3 regions of the Acidihalobacter prosperus genome follow, and region 3 is predicted to be linked to each of the others. Evidence: predicted binding sites of a transcription regulator. Region 3 holds the regulator's gene; each other region holds the start of a gene.

Region 1 (3,203 bases), on a different contig from region 3:
CGGGGTGGGCGGCGGCAAACCCGTCGATGGCTTCCCGATAGCTCAGTTCCTGCGCGTGGCGTACGGCATGGATCAGGCGGATATTGGTGAAGCGCTGCCAGGTCGCCTCCGTCTTGAGCAGGCAGATGAACACGCCAAGCCCGGTGCCGCTGGAGATCATCCACAGATTCTCGGCATCAGGCACCTCGTCGAGCGTGAAGAAGCCGGAGGCCGCGCGACCGACCCAGAGGGTGTCGCCCACGTCGACCGTCAGCAGCGCAGTGGTCAGCGGGCCGTTCTCGACCGTGTTGTAGTAAATCTCGAGATAGGGTTCGTCGGGCGTGTTGACGCACGAGTAGGGGCGCGCGATGCGCTCGCCGTCGATGTCTAGCGCGATGCGTGCGAACTGTCCGGGTTTGAACGAATCCATGGGCGCTTCGATACGCAGGGTGAACAGCTTGTCCGTCCATTGCCGTTTCTCGATGACACGGCCTTCCAACCATTGGTCCATGAGCATTTCCTGATGTTGTCTCGCGCAGGGGCACAACTATGCTGGCGCCCGCGCAAAGCTTCAAGCGTCCCGAGCGTCGGTGCAGTCTTGCGAAATCGTCATCCGCGACGCTTTGCCGCCGCCCGGGGCTTCGCTAGACTGGCGAACCGTTTGACAGCCGAGAGACCATCGTGACCGAACCCTCCAGCCTGCACCTGTTTCTGATGGCCGTCCTGCAGGGCGTGACCGAATTGTTTCCGATCAGCAGCCTGGGGCATAGTGTTCTGGTGCCGGGCATGCTGCATTGGCCGCTCGATCGCGATGCTCCCTGGTTTCTGCCCTTCATCGTGGTTTTGCATCTGGGCACGGCCTCGGCGTTGCTGCTTTATTTCTGGCGCGACTGGTGGCAGCTGCTAGCCGGCTTGTGGCGCGCGCGCGGAGGCGCGAACAATGCGGAGGCTCGATTGTTCTGGATGCTGGTGGTCGGGACCATTCCCGCCGGATTGATCGGGCTTGCCCTGCATCATCAGATCAGCCGTCTGTTCGGTCTGTTCGAGCTTGCCGCCATCTTCCTGATGGTCAATGGCCTCATGCTGTTGATCGGCGACAGCCTGAAACGGCGTACGCCGGATGGCGGACTCGGCACCCTGACTTGGCGCAAGGCCGTACTCATCGGTGTCGCCCAGTCCGTCGCACTGATCCCGGGCATGTCGCGCTCGGGCGCCACGCTGGTCGCGGGGCTCGGCGCCGGCCTCGACTACGCCGCTGCTGCGCGCTTTTCCTTCCTTCTGGCCACGCCGATCATCGCCGCCGCCGGCGTGCTCGAGGTGCCGAAGCTGTTGCATCACGGCATACCCGGCGGCCTGCTGCACGTCATCGTGCTTGCAGGGCTGCTGGCCGGGGTGTTCGCCTGGCTCTCGACCTGGTTCCTGATGCGCTGGTTCAGCGGCCACGAAGTGAGCGCATTGAGGCCCTATGCCGTTTACTGCCTGTTGATGGGCGCACTGGCCATCGGGGTGGGCTGAAGCCCGCCGGCCGGCTCCGAATAAGTTTTTATAAATAAAAATTTCGGATGTATTTTTTGGGTGCGCGCATGCGTTTCGCTGCACCGGATTTGCGCTTTATTTAATTAGAAAAAACAATATATTATGTTTGTTTGGCGAGGCCGCTTGGGGTTATTGAATGGTACGCAAATTGCCTGTTTGAGTGGCGATTTTCGCGTTGGATCGAGCGCGATTTTCTACTCATGACGGACAAGGAGCGTAGAGATGGCGGGTCATTGGCTCAATACGGGTGATAATGCGTGGCAGCTTGCCGCGGCCACGATCGTCGGCTTGCAAAGCGTGCCGGGACTGGTGGTGCTGTATGGCGGCATCGTCAAGAAAAAATGGGCGATCAATTCCGCCTTCATGGCGCTTTACGCCTTTGCGGCGGTACTGGTGGCCTGGATACTCTGGGGCTACAACATGGGCTTCGGCCCCAAGCTCTGGCCGTTCCTGGGCATGCCGTCGCCGGCGCTGATGGGGCATTACGAACTTTCGCAGGCGGATATACCCGCCGCCGGCGCCACGGCCGCGTTTCCCATGGCGACCATGATTTTCTTCCAGTTCGTGTTCGCGGCGATCACCCTGATCATTCTTGCCGGCTCGGTGCTGGGGCGCATGAGCTTCAAGGCCTGGGTGCTGTTCGTGCCGTTGTGGCTGACCTTTTCCTATTGCGTCGGCGCCTTCAGCCTGTGGGGCGGCGGCTGGCTCGCGCAACTGGGCGTCATCGACTACTCGGGTGGCTACGTGATCCATCTCTCGGCCGGCATCGCGGGTTTCGTGGCCGCGGCGATGATCGGGCCGCGCCTGCCGCGCGACCGTGAAAGCTTCCTGCCCAACAATATCCTGCTGGCGCTGGTCGGCGCCGGCCTGCTGTGGCTGGGTTGGGACGGCTTCAACGGCGGCGACCCCTATTCGGCCAGCGCCGATGCCGGCGTCGCCGTGCTCAATACCAATATCGCAACCGCGGTGAGCCTGCTGACCTGGACGATCATCGACGTGATGTACTTCAAGAAGCCTTCGGTGATCGGCGCGATCCAGGGCATGATCACCGGTCTGGTCGCGATCACGCCGGCGGCCGGCGTGGTCAACGGTTACGGGGCGATCGTCATCGGCCTCGTTTCGGGCAGCGTGCCGTGGTTCACCATGAACGTGCTGGGCAAGCGTATGAGTCTGTTCCGCAAGGTGGACGATACTCTTGGTGTATTCCACACTCACGCCGTCGCCGGGGTGCTGGGCGGTTTGCTCACAGGCATCCTGGCGACACCCGATTTGTGCAAGGCGTTTGGGCTGAGCACGCCGGGCGGCTGGCTCTACGGCAATTTCCATCAGTTCCTGCTGCAGATCCTCGGTGCCGCCTTTATCATCGTGCTCAATGTCGTCATGACCGCGGTGCTGCTCAAGATCATTTCCTTCATCACGCCGTTGCGAATGGACGAGGAAAGCCTGCTGATCGGCGACGATGCGGTGCATGGCGAGGAAGCCTACGCCTTCTACGGCGAGGGCGATCGCAAGCCCGTACTCGGCGACTAGGCCGGCATGCCGGGCGGTGCCCGCCAGGGGCACCGCCCGGTTCGTACCCGCCTGCAACGCACGCGCAGGAGAGATTGCATTGCTGGATCTGCCGGGCCGGCTGCTGATCGCGGCGCTCTCGCTGGGTTTGCTCGGAGGGCTGCACGGTGCGCGCGGCC
Region 2 (3,203 bases), 220 kb from region 3:
AAATACGCCAAGTAAAACCCGGCGTGGGTTAAGGTAGTTGCAGAAACTGTGGGCGGCGTCCGGGTGCAAGGCCCGGGCGCCGCGAGATCCCCCGAAGGGGACGTCACAGGGACGCGGATACGTGTCGGGAAACACCGCGGTACCCGTCTCAGACGGGAAAGACCGAGTGGAGATGCGCGCCAGGAGGGGTCGAGCATCAACGTCGGGGAGAGCTCCCCGCATAACTCGGCTGTTTCGCTTTTCTCATTGACGAGGAGATACACGAATGCGCTACAAAACTTACCTGGCGACCGCCCTGCTGGCTGCTTTGCCGTTGGTCGGCCATGCTGCCGAGGACTGCACGATTCCGATCGGCGCCGTGCTGCCCCTGACCGGCTCGCTGAGCGCGACCGGGCAGGAAAACGTCAAGGCCGTGCAGCTGGCGGTCGAGGACTTCAACAAGGCCGGCGGCGTCAACGGCTGCAAGCTCAAGGCGGTGGTCTACGATTCGCAGACGCGTCCTTCGGTCGGTGTCGACGCGGCCAAGAAGTTGATCGACATCAACCATGTCCCGGCCATGGTCGGCGCCTATTCAAGCGGCGTGTCGATGGCGATCCTGACCTCCGCCACCGCGCCAGCCGGCGTGGTGCAGATTTCCGCGGGTTCGACTTCGCCGGCGTTCACCCAGCTGGCCAAGGACGGCAAGACCGGCGGCTACTGGTTCCGTACCTGTCCTTCCGACGCGCTGCAGGGCGTGGCCATGGCCTATGTGGCCAAGGAAAAGGCGCATCTCAAGAAGGTGGCCGTGATCTACCTGAACAATCCCTACGGTCAGGGTCTGGCGGACCGCTTCAAGGAAGCCTTCAGCGCCTACGGCGGCAAGGTGACCTCGATGGTGGTGTACAACCCCGAGCAGCCTTCCTACCGCTCCGAGGTGGCCAAGGCGCTGGAAGGTCACCCGCAGGCCTTGTTCCTGGTGGCCTACCCGAACGAGGGCGCGACCATCCTGCGTGAGTGGATCAGCAACGGTGGCGCGCAGAAATATCTGTTCCCCGACGCCCTCAACGCGCCTCAGTTCGTCACCAGCATCGGTGCCAAGTACCTCGATGGCCACGTCTGGGGCACGGTGCCCGGCAGCATGAAGACGCCGAGCCTGCCGATCGTCGAAAAGGCATTCAAGGCGGCCTACGGTACCGGTTTCACGCAGCCCTATGACACCAATGCCTACGACGCCGTGGCCAGCATCGCTCTGGCGATGGAGGCGGGCAAGTGCAAGACCGGCAGTTGCATCAAGGATCATATCCGCGGCGTGACCAGCGACCCGAAGGGTACGCCCGTCGAGGCCGGCGTTGCCGGTTTCAAGAAGGCGCGCATGCTGCTGGCGGAGGGCAAGAAGATCCGTTATGTCGGCGCCTCCGGCGATCTGCATTTTGACCCGCAGGGTGACGTGCAGGGGCCTGAGGTGGTCTGGCAGGTCGAGGGCGGCCAGATCGTCAACAAGCAGACGCTCAGCGCCGAGAAGATCGCAAAGATCACCAAGCAGTTGGGTCTGAAGTAAACCCAGCTCGGGCACCTCTCCGTCATGGCCGGAGGGGTGCCTTTTTTGTGCCTGTCGGTCCGAGGCGCACCAAAAAAGTGCGCGCATGGCCGTTGGTACCGTTAATGCTGGCCGTTCATCCCGATGGCGGCTATGCTGTGTAAAGCATGTGAAACAGTTTCATCCGATCGGCGCCATTTGAAGATTGGCCCGATTTCTGCAGTTGGAAGGCGTCGCGCCTATCGGGGGATAGGCACCGTAGGCGATCCGCCCCGGCCGTTCATGCGCGTCGGGGCTGGGGGGAACGCCATGGCCGGGGGGCCAGGCGTGACAAGCAATACAAACTCAATAACGAGGGCTAATCATGAACACATTACGCTGGATGGCGGTGGGTACCGCCTTTTCGTTCGCCATGGCCGCAGGCGCGGCACATGCCGGCGCGACCTTCGATGCGGTCAAGAAAAAGGGCTATGTGCAGTGCGGTGTGAGCACCGGCCTGCCGGGCTTTTCAAATGCCGATGACAAGGGGCAATGGAAGGGCATGGACGTGGACGTGTGCCGCGCGGTGGCTGCGGCCATGTTCGGTGATGCGAGCAAGGTGCGCTACACCCCGCTGACCGCGAAGGAGCGCTTTACCGCGCTGCAATCCGGCGAGATCGACATCCTGTCGCGCAATACCACCTGGACGCTGACGCGCGACACCTCGCTGGGCATCAACTTTGCCGGTGTGAATTACTACGACGGCCAGGGTTTCATGGTGAAGAAATCCCTGGGTGTGAAGAGCGCGAAGGATCTCAATGGCGCAACCGTCTGCGTGCAGGCCGGCACGACGACCGAGCTCAACCTCGCCGATTACTTCCGCAGCCAGCACATGCAGTTCAAGCCGGTGACCTTCGATACCTCGGATGCCACGGTCAAGGCATTCGACGCGGGGCGTTGCGACGTGCTGACCTCGGACCAGTCGCAGCTTTATGCGCTGCGTATCCTGCTGGCGAATCCCGCCGGTGCCGAGGTGCTGCCTGAAATCATTTCCAAGGAACCACTGGGGCCGTCGGTGCGACAGGGCGACGACGAGTGGTTCAACCTGGTGAAGTGGAGTCTGTTCGCGATGCTTGACGCGGAGAATCTCGGCATCACGTCGAAGAATGTCGACACACTTAAGACCGACAGCAAGAACCCGTCGATTCAGCGCTTCCTCGGCGTCAATGGTGGCATGGGCAAGCTGATGGGCGTCTCCGACGAATGGGCCTACGACATCGTCAAGCAGGTGGGCAATTACAGCGAATCCTTCGATCGCAACGTCGGCAAGGATTCGCCGCTGAAGATCCGTCGCGGCCTGAATGCGCTCTGGAACGAGGGCGGCATCCAGTACGCACCGCCGATCCGCTGACGCCCGGCGTCGGACGAACAACCGTGCCGGGGAGCATTCCCCGGCACGTCGATACGGGATTGATCGATGTCCTCTCCCTCCAAGGATCCTCTCGCGCCGGCACGACCGAACTGGATGAGCAATCCGCGCGTGCGCGCGCTCATATTCCAGGCGTTGGTGCTGGCCGCGGTATTCGCGCTGCTCGGCTACATTTTCCACAACACGGTCAGCAACCTCGAACAGCGCGGCATCACCACTGGTTTCGGCTTTCTGGATCGCGAGGCCGGTTTCGGCATTATCCAGAGTCTGATCCCCTAT
Region 3 (3,203 bases):
GGCAGTGCGCAGCTGTTGCACGGCGACCGGGTCGCTGAACAGCTGCGCCAGCCTGGAAAGCGTCTCCAGGTGTTCGCTGGCGCTATCCTCCGGCACCAGCAACGCGAACAGCAGGTCGACGGGTTGCTGGTCGGGGGCATCGAAATCGATGCCCCCGCTGAGTTTGATGAAGGCGGCCTGCGTCTCCTTGAGCCCGGTCATGCGGCCGTGGGGGATCGCCACCCCATGGCCCAAGCCGGTGCTGCCGAGGCGTTCGCGCGCGAGCAAGGTATCGAAGACCTCGTGCGAGGAAACCTGCCCGCCTTGGGCCAGCAGCTCGCTCAGTGCTTCCAGCGCCCGTTTCTTGCTGTGGATGTCGGCACCGCTGAGGATGCGCTCGGTGGTGAGAAGTTCGCCTATCTGCATGGTTCAGGTGTCGCCCCGATGTTTTCAGGTGGCCGTGCGTTTGGTCGCTTCGGCCTTGTGGTGGTCCTTGGTTTTTTCCTTGTGCTTGATGACCTGCCGGTCGAGCTTGTCGACGAGTGCGTCGATGGCGGCGTACATGTCTTCGCTGACGGCGTCCGCGAAGAGCTGGTTGCCGCTGAGATTGAGGCTGGCTTCGGCTTTCTGGCGCAGTTTTTCTACGGAGAGGATCACGTGGACGTCAATCATGTTGTCGAAATGCCGCTCGAGGCGCTGGAATTTTTCGCTCACATAGCTGCGCAGGGCGTCGGTCAGCTCGATATGGTGCCCGGACAGATTGATTTGCATACGATACTCCTCGTTGAGGGCCATGTCTTATGTGCCCATGTGGGGGGCGGGGCCGTCATGGCTGGCGCCATCCCGCGGCCGCTTTCGCGGCCAGGGGCGGCATCCCCCGCCGCCTGATGTCGACGCTCGCACCCGACCGTGCTCCCTGGTCCGGCCGGCCCGCGGCAGGTGTTTCGCGGTGCGCAAGGTCGAGGATACGTGTGAAGTCGCCATAATCTGAGTCTAGTTGAGGCGCTTGCGATCGCTGGAGGACGGGATGTTCATGCCCTCGCGGTACTTGGCCACGGTGCGGCGCGCCACCTGGATGCCCTTTTCGCCGAGCAGGTCGGCGATCTTGCTGTCCGACAGGGGCTTGTCACCGGGTTCGCCCTCGATCAGCTTGCGGATCATCGCGCGTATGGCGACGGCCGAGCACTCGCCGCCGTCGGCCGTGCCGACATGGCTGGAGAAGAAGTACTTGAATTCGAAGATGCCGCGGGGGGTATACATGTATTTCTGGGTGGTGACGCGGGAGATGGTCGATTCGTGCATCTCGACCTGTTCGGCGATGTCGCGCAGCACCAGCGGTTTCATGGCCTCCTCGCCGTATTCCAGAAAGCCTCGCTGTTGCTCGACGATGGCGGTGGCGACGCGCAACAGGGTTTCGTTGCGGCTTTGCAGGCTCTTGATGAACCAGCGGGCCTCCTGCAGCTGATTCTTCATGTAGGTGTTGTCCACGCTGCTGTCCGCGCGCCGGACCATCGAGGCGTAGGTCGAATTCACGCGCAGGCGCGGCGCCACCTCCGAGTTGAGCTCCACGCGCCAGCGCTGCCCCTGTTTGCGCACGGTCACGTCGGGGACGATGTACTCGGGGCGGCTGTTGCTGATCTGCGCGCCAGGGCGGGGGTTGAGCGACTGGATCAGTGCGATGGTTTCCTGCAGCTCGGTCTCGTCCAGATCCAGGTGACGCATCAGTGCCTTGAAATCGTGGTTGCCGAGCAGGTCGATGTGCGATTGCACAAGATGCCGCGCCGATGCCAGCCGGGGGGTGTCCCTCGGCATCTCCGAGAGCTGTATGTCAAGGCACTCGGACAGGTTGCGCGCACCGCAGCCGGGCGGATCGAGCCGTTGTACGAGATGCAGTACGGCTTCGACGTCCTCGATCTCGAGTTCGGTCTGCAGTTGATCCGCGAGCGAGGCGCGGATGTTTTCCAGGTCTTCCTGAAGATAGCCGTCGTTGCCGATCGCGTCGATCAGGGTCATGGCGATCAGGCGGTCCTGCTCGTTCATGGTGGCGAGGTGGACCTGCCAGAGCAGATGGTCCGCAAGCGATTCGCCGTCTCCGCTCTGCGACTCATAGGGGTCGCGGTCGTCGCCTTCGGAGGGTGCGGAGCCGGCCGCGGAGGGCGGTTCGTAGATGTCGTCCCAGGCGCTGTCGACGGGCAGCTCGTCCGGAATCGTGTCCTGCGACGGACTGTCCTCGGCGCTGCTTTCGCGGGCTTCGCCGTTGATCGGTTCGCCGTCCGCGCCTTCGCCCCGGCCGCCGTCCTCGTCGATTTCGAGCATGGGGTTGGTCTCGAGCACTTCCTGGATGTGCGTCTGCAGCTCGAGCGTCGAGTACTGCAGCAGACGTATCGCCTGCTGCAGCTGGGGAGTCATCGCCAGGGATTGCCCCAGCCTGAGTTGAATGGATGGCTTGATCATCGCGCCTGATGTTTATCTTGAATCCGCGTTTAACGCAATGGTCATCATCGGTCTACGGGATGTTGTTAGAGTCGGAAGTCCTGCCCCAGATAGACCTCGCGGGCCTTCTGATTGTGCAGGATGTCTTCCGGCGCGCCTTCGGCGAGCACATGACCCTCGCTCAGGATATAGGCTCGCTGGCAGATGCCGAGGGTTTCACGCACATTGTGATCGGTAATCAAGACGCCAATGTCCCGGTCGCTCAGGTGTCGCACGATCCGCTGGATGTCGAGTACCGAAATGGGGTCGACGCCGGCGAAGGGTTCGTCGAGCAGGATGAAGGCCGGGTCGGCGGCCAGCGCGCGCGCAATCTCGACGCGTCGTCTCTCACCGCCCGAGAGGCTGAAGCCGCGACTGGCGCGGATATGCCCGATCTGCAATTCATCCAACAGACTTTCCAGGGTTTCATTCTGTGCCCTGGGGTCGAGATTGTCACGCAGTTCGAGTACGGCGCGGATGTTGGCTTCGACGCTGAGGCGGCGGAAAACCGAGGCTTCCTGCGGCAGATAGCCAACGCCCATGCGTGCGCGGGCGTGCATGGGGAAGCGGGTGATGTCCTGATCGTTGAGGTGTATCCGCCCCGAATCCGGCTGAATCAGACCGACGATGATGTAGAAGCAGGTGGTCTTGCCCGCGCCGTTGGGGCCGAGCAGGCCGACGATTTCGCCGCTGCCGACCTCGAGGGAAACGCCGCCGAGCACGTCGCGTCCGCGATAGCGCTTGGTCAGGCC

What was found. The regulator sigma-54, encoded in region 3, starts transcription at its own class of promoters, with help from an activator protein. The targets are predictions, from matches to a motif close to TGGCANGNTNCNTGCTT.
Region 1: THPRO_RS06495 (ammonium transporter) is a predicted target of sigma-54. The motif match lies at 1,653-1,669, and genes of this name have one in related genera.
Region 2: THPRO_RS08265 (amino acid ABC transporter substrate-binding protein) is a predicted target of sigma-54. The motif match lies at 1,723-1,739, and genes of this name have one in related genera.

The regions. Positions count from the first base shown of each region.
Region 1 covers NZ_JQSG02000002.1:517,015-520,217, reverse strand. Annotated here, with positions in the region: gene THPRO_RS06505 (ferredoxin--NADP reductase) at 1-490, opposite strand, end outside; gene THPRO_RS06500 (undecaprenyl-diphosphate phosphatase) at 661-1,494, shown strand; gene THPRO_RS06495 (ammonium transporter) at 1,738-3,045, shown strand; gene THPRO_RS06490 (hypothetical protein) at 3,125-3,203, shown strand, end outside.
Region 2 covers NZ_JQSG02000003.1:325,835-329,037, reverse strand. Annotated here, with positions in the region: gene THPRO_RS08275 (ABC transporter substrate-binding protein) at 1-15, shown strand, start outside; gene THPRO_RS08270 (ABC transporter substrate-binding protein) at 266-1,537, shown strand; gene THPRO_RS08265 (amino acid ABC transporter substrate-binding protein) at 1,881-2,906, shown strand; gene THPRO_RS08260 (amino acid ABC transporter permease) at 2,973-3,203, shown strand, end outside.
Region 3 covers NZ_JQSG02000003.1:109,196-112,398, reverse strand. Annotated here, with positions in the region: gene ptsN (PTS IIA-like nitrogen regulatory protein PtsN) at 1-405, opposite strand, end outside; gene hpf (ribosome hibernation-promoting factor, HPF/YfiA family) at 430-750, opposite strand; gene THPRO_RS07260 (RNA polymerase factor sigma-54) at 973-2,433, opposite strand; gene lptB (LPS export ABC transporter ATP-binding protein) at 2,499-3,203, opposite strand, start outside.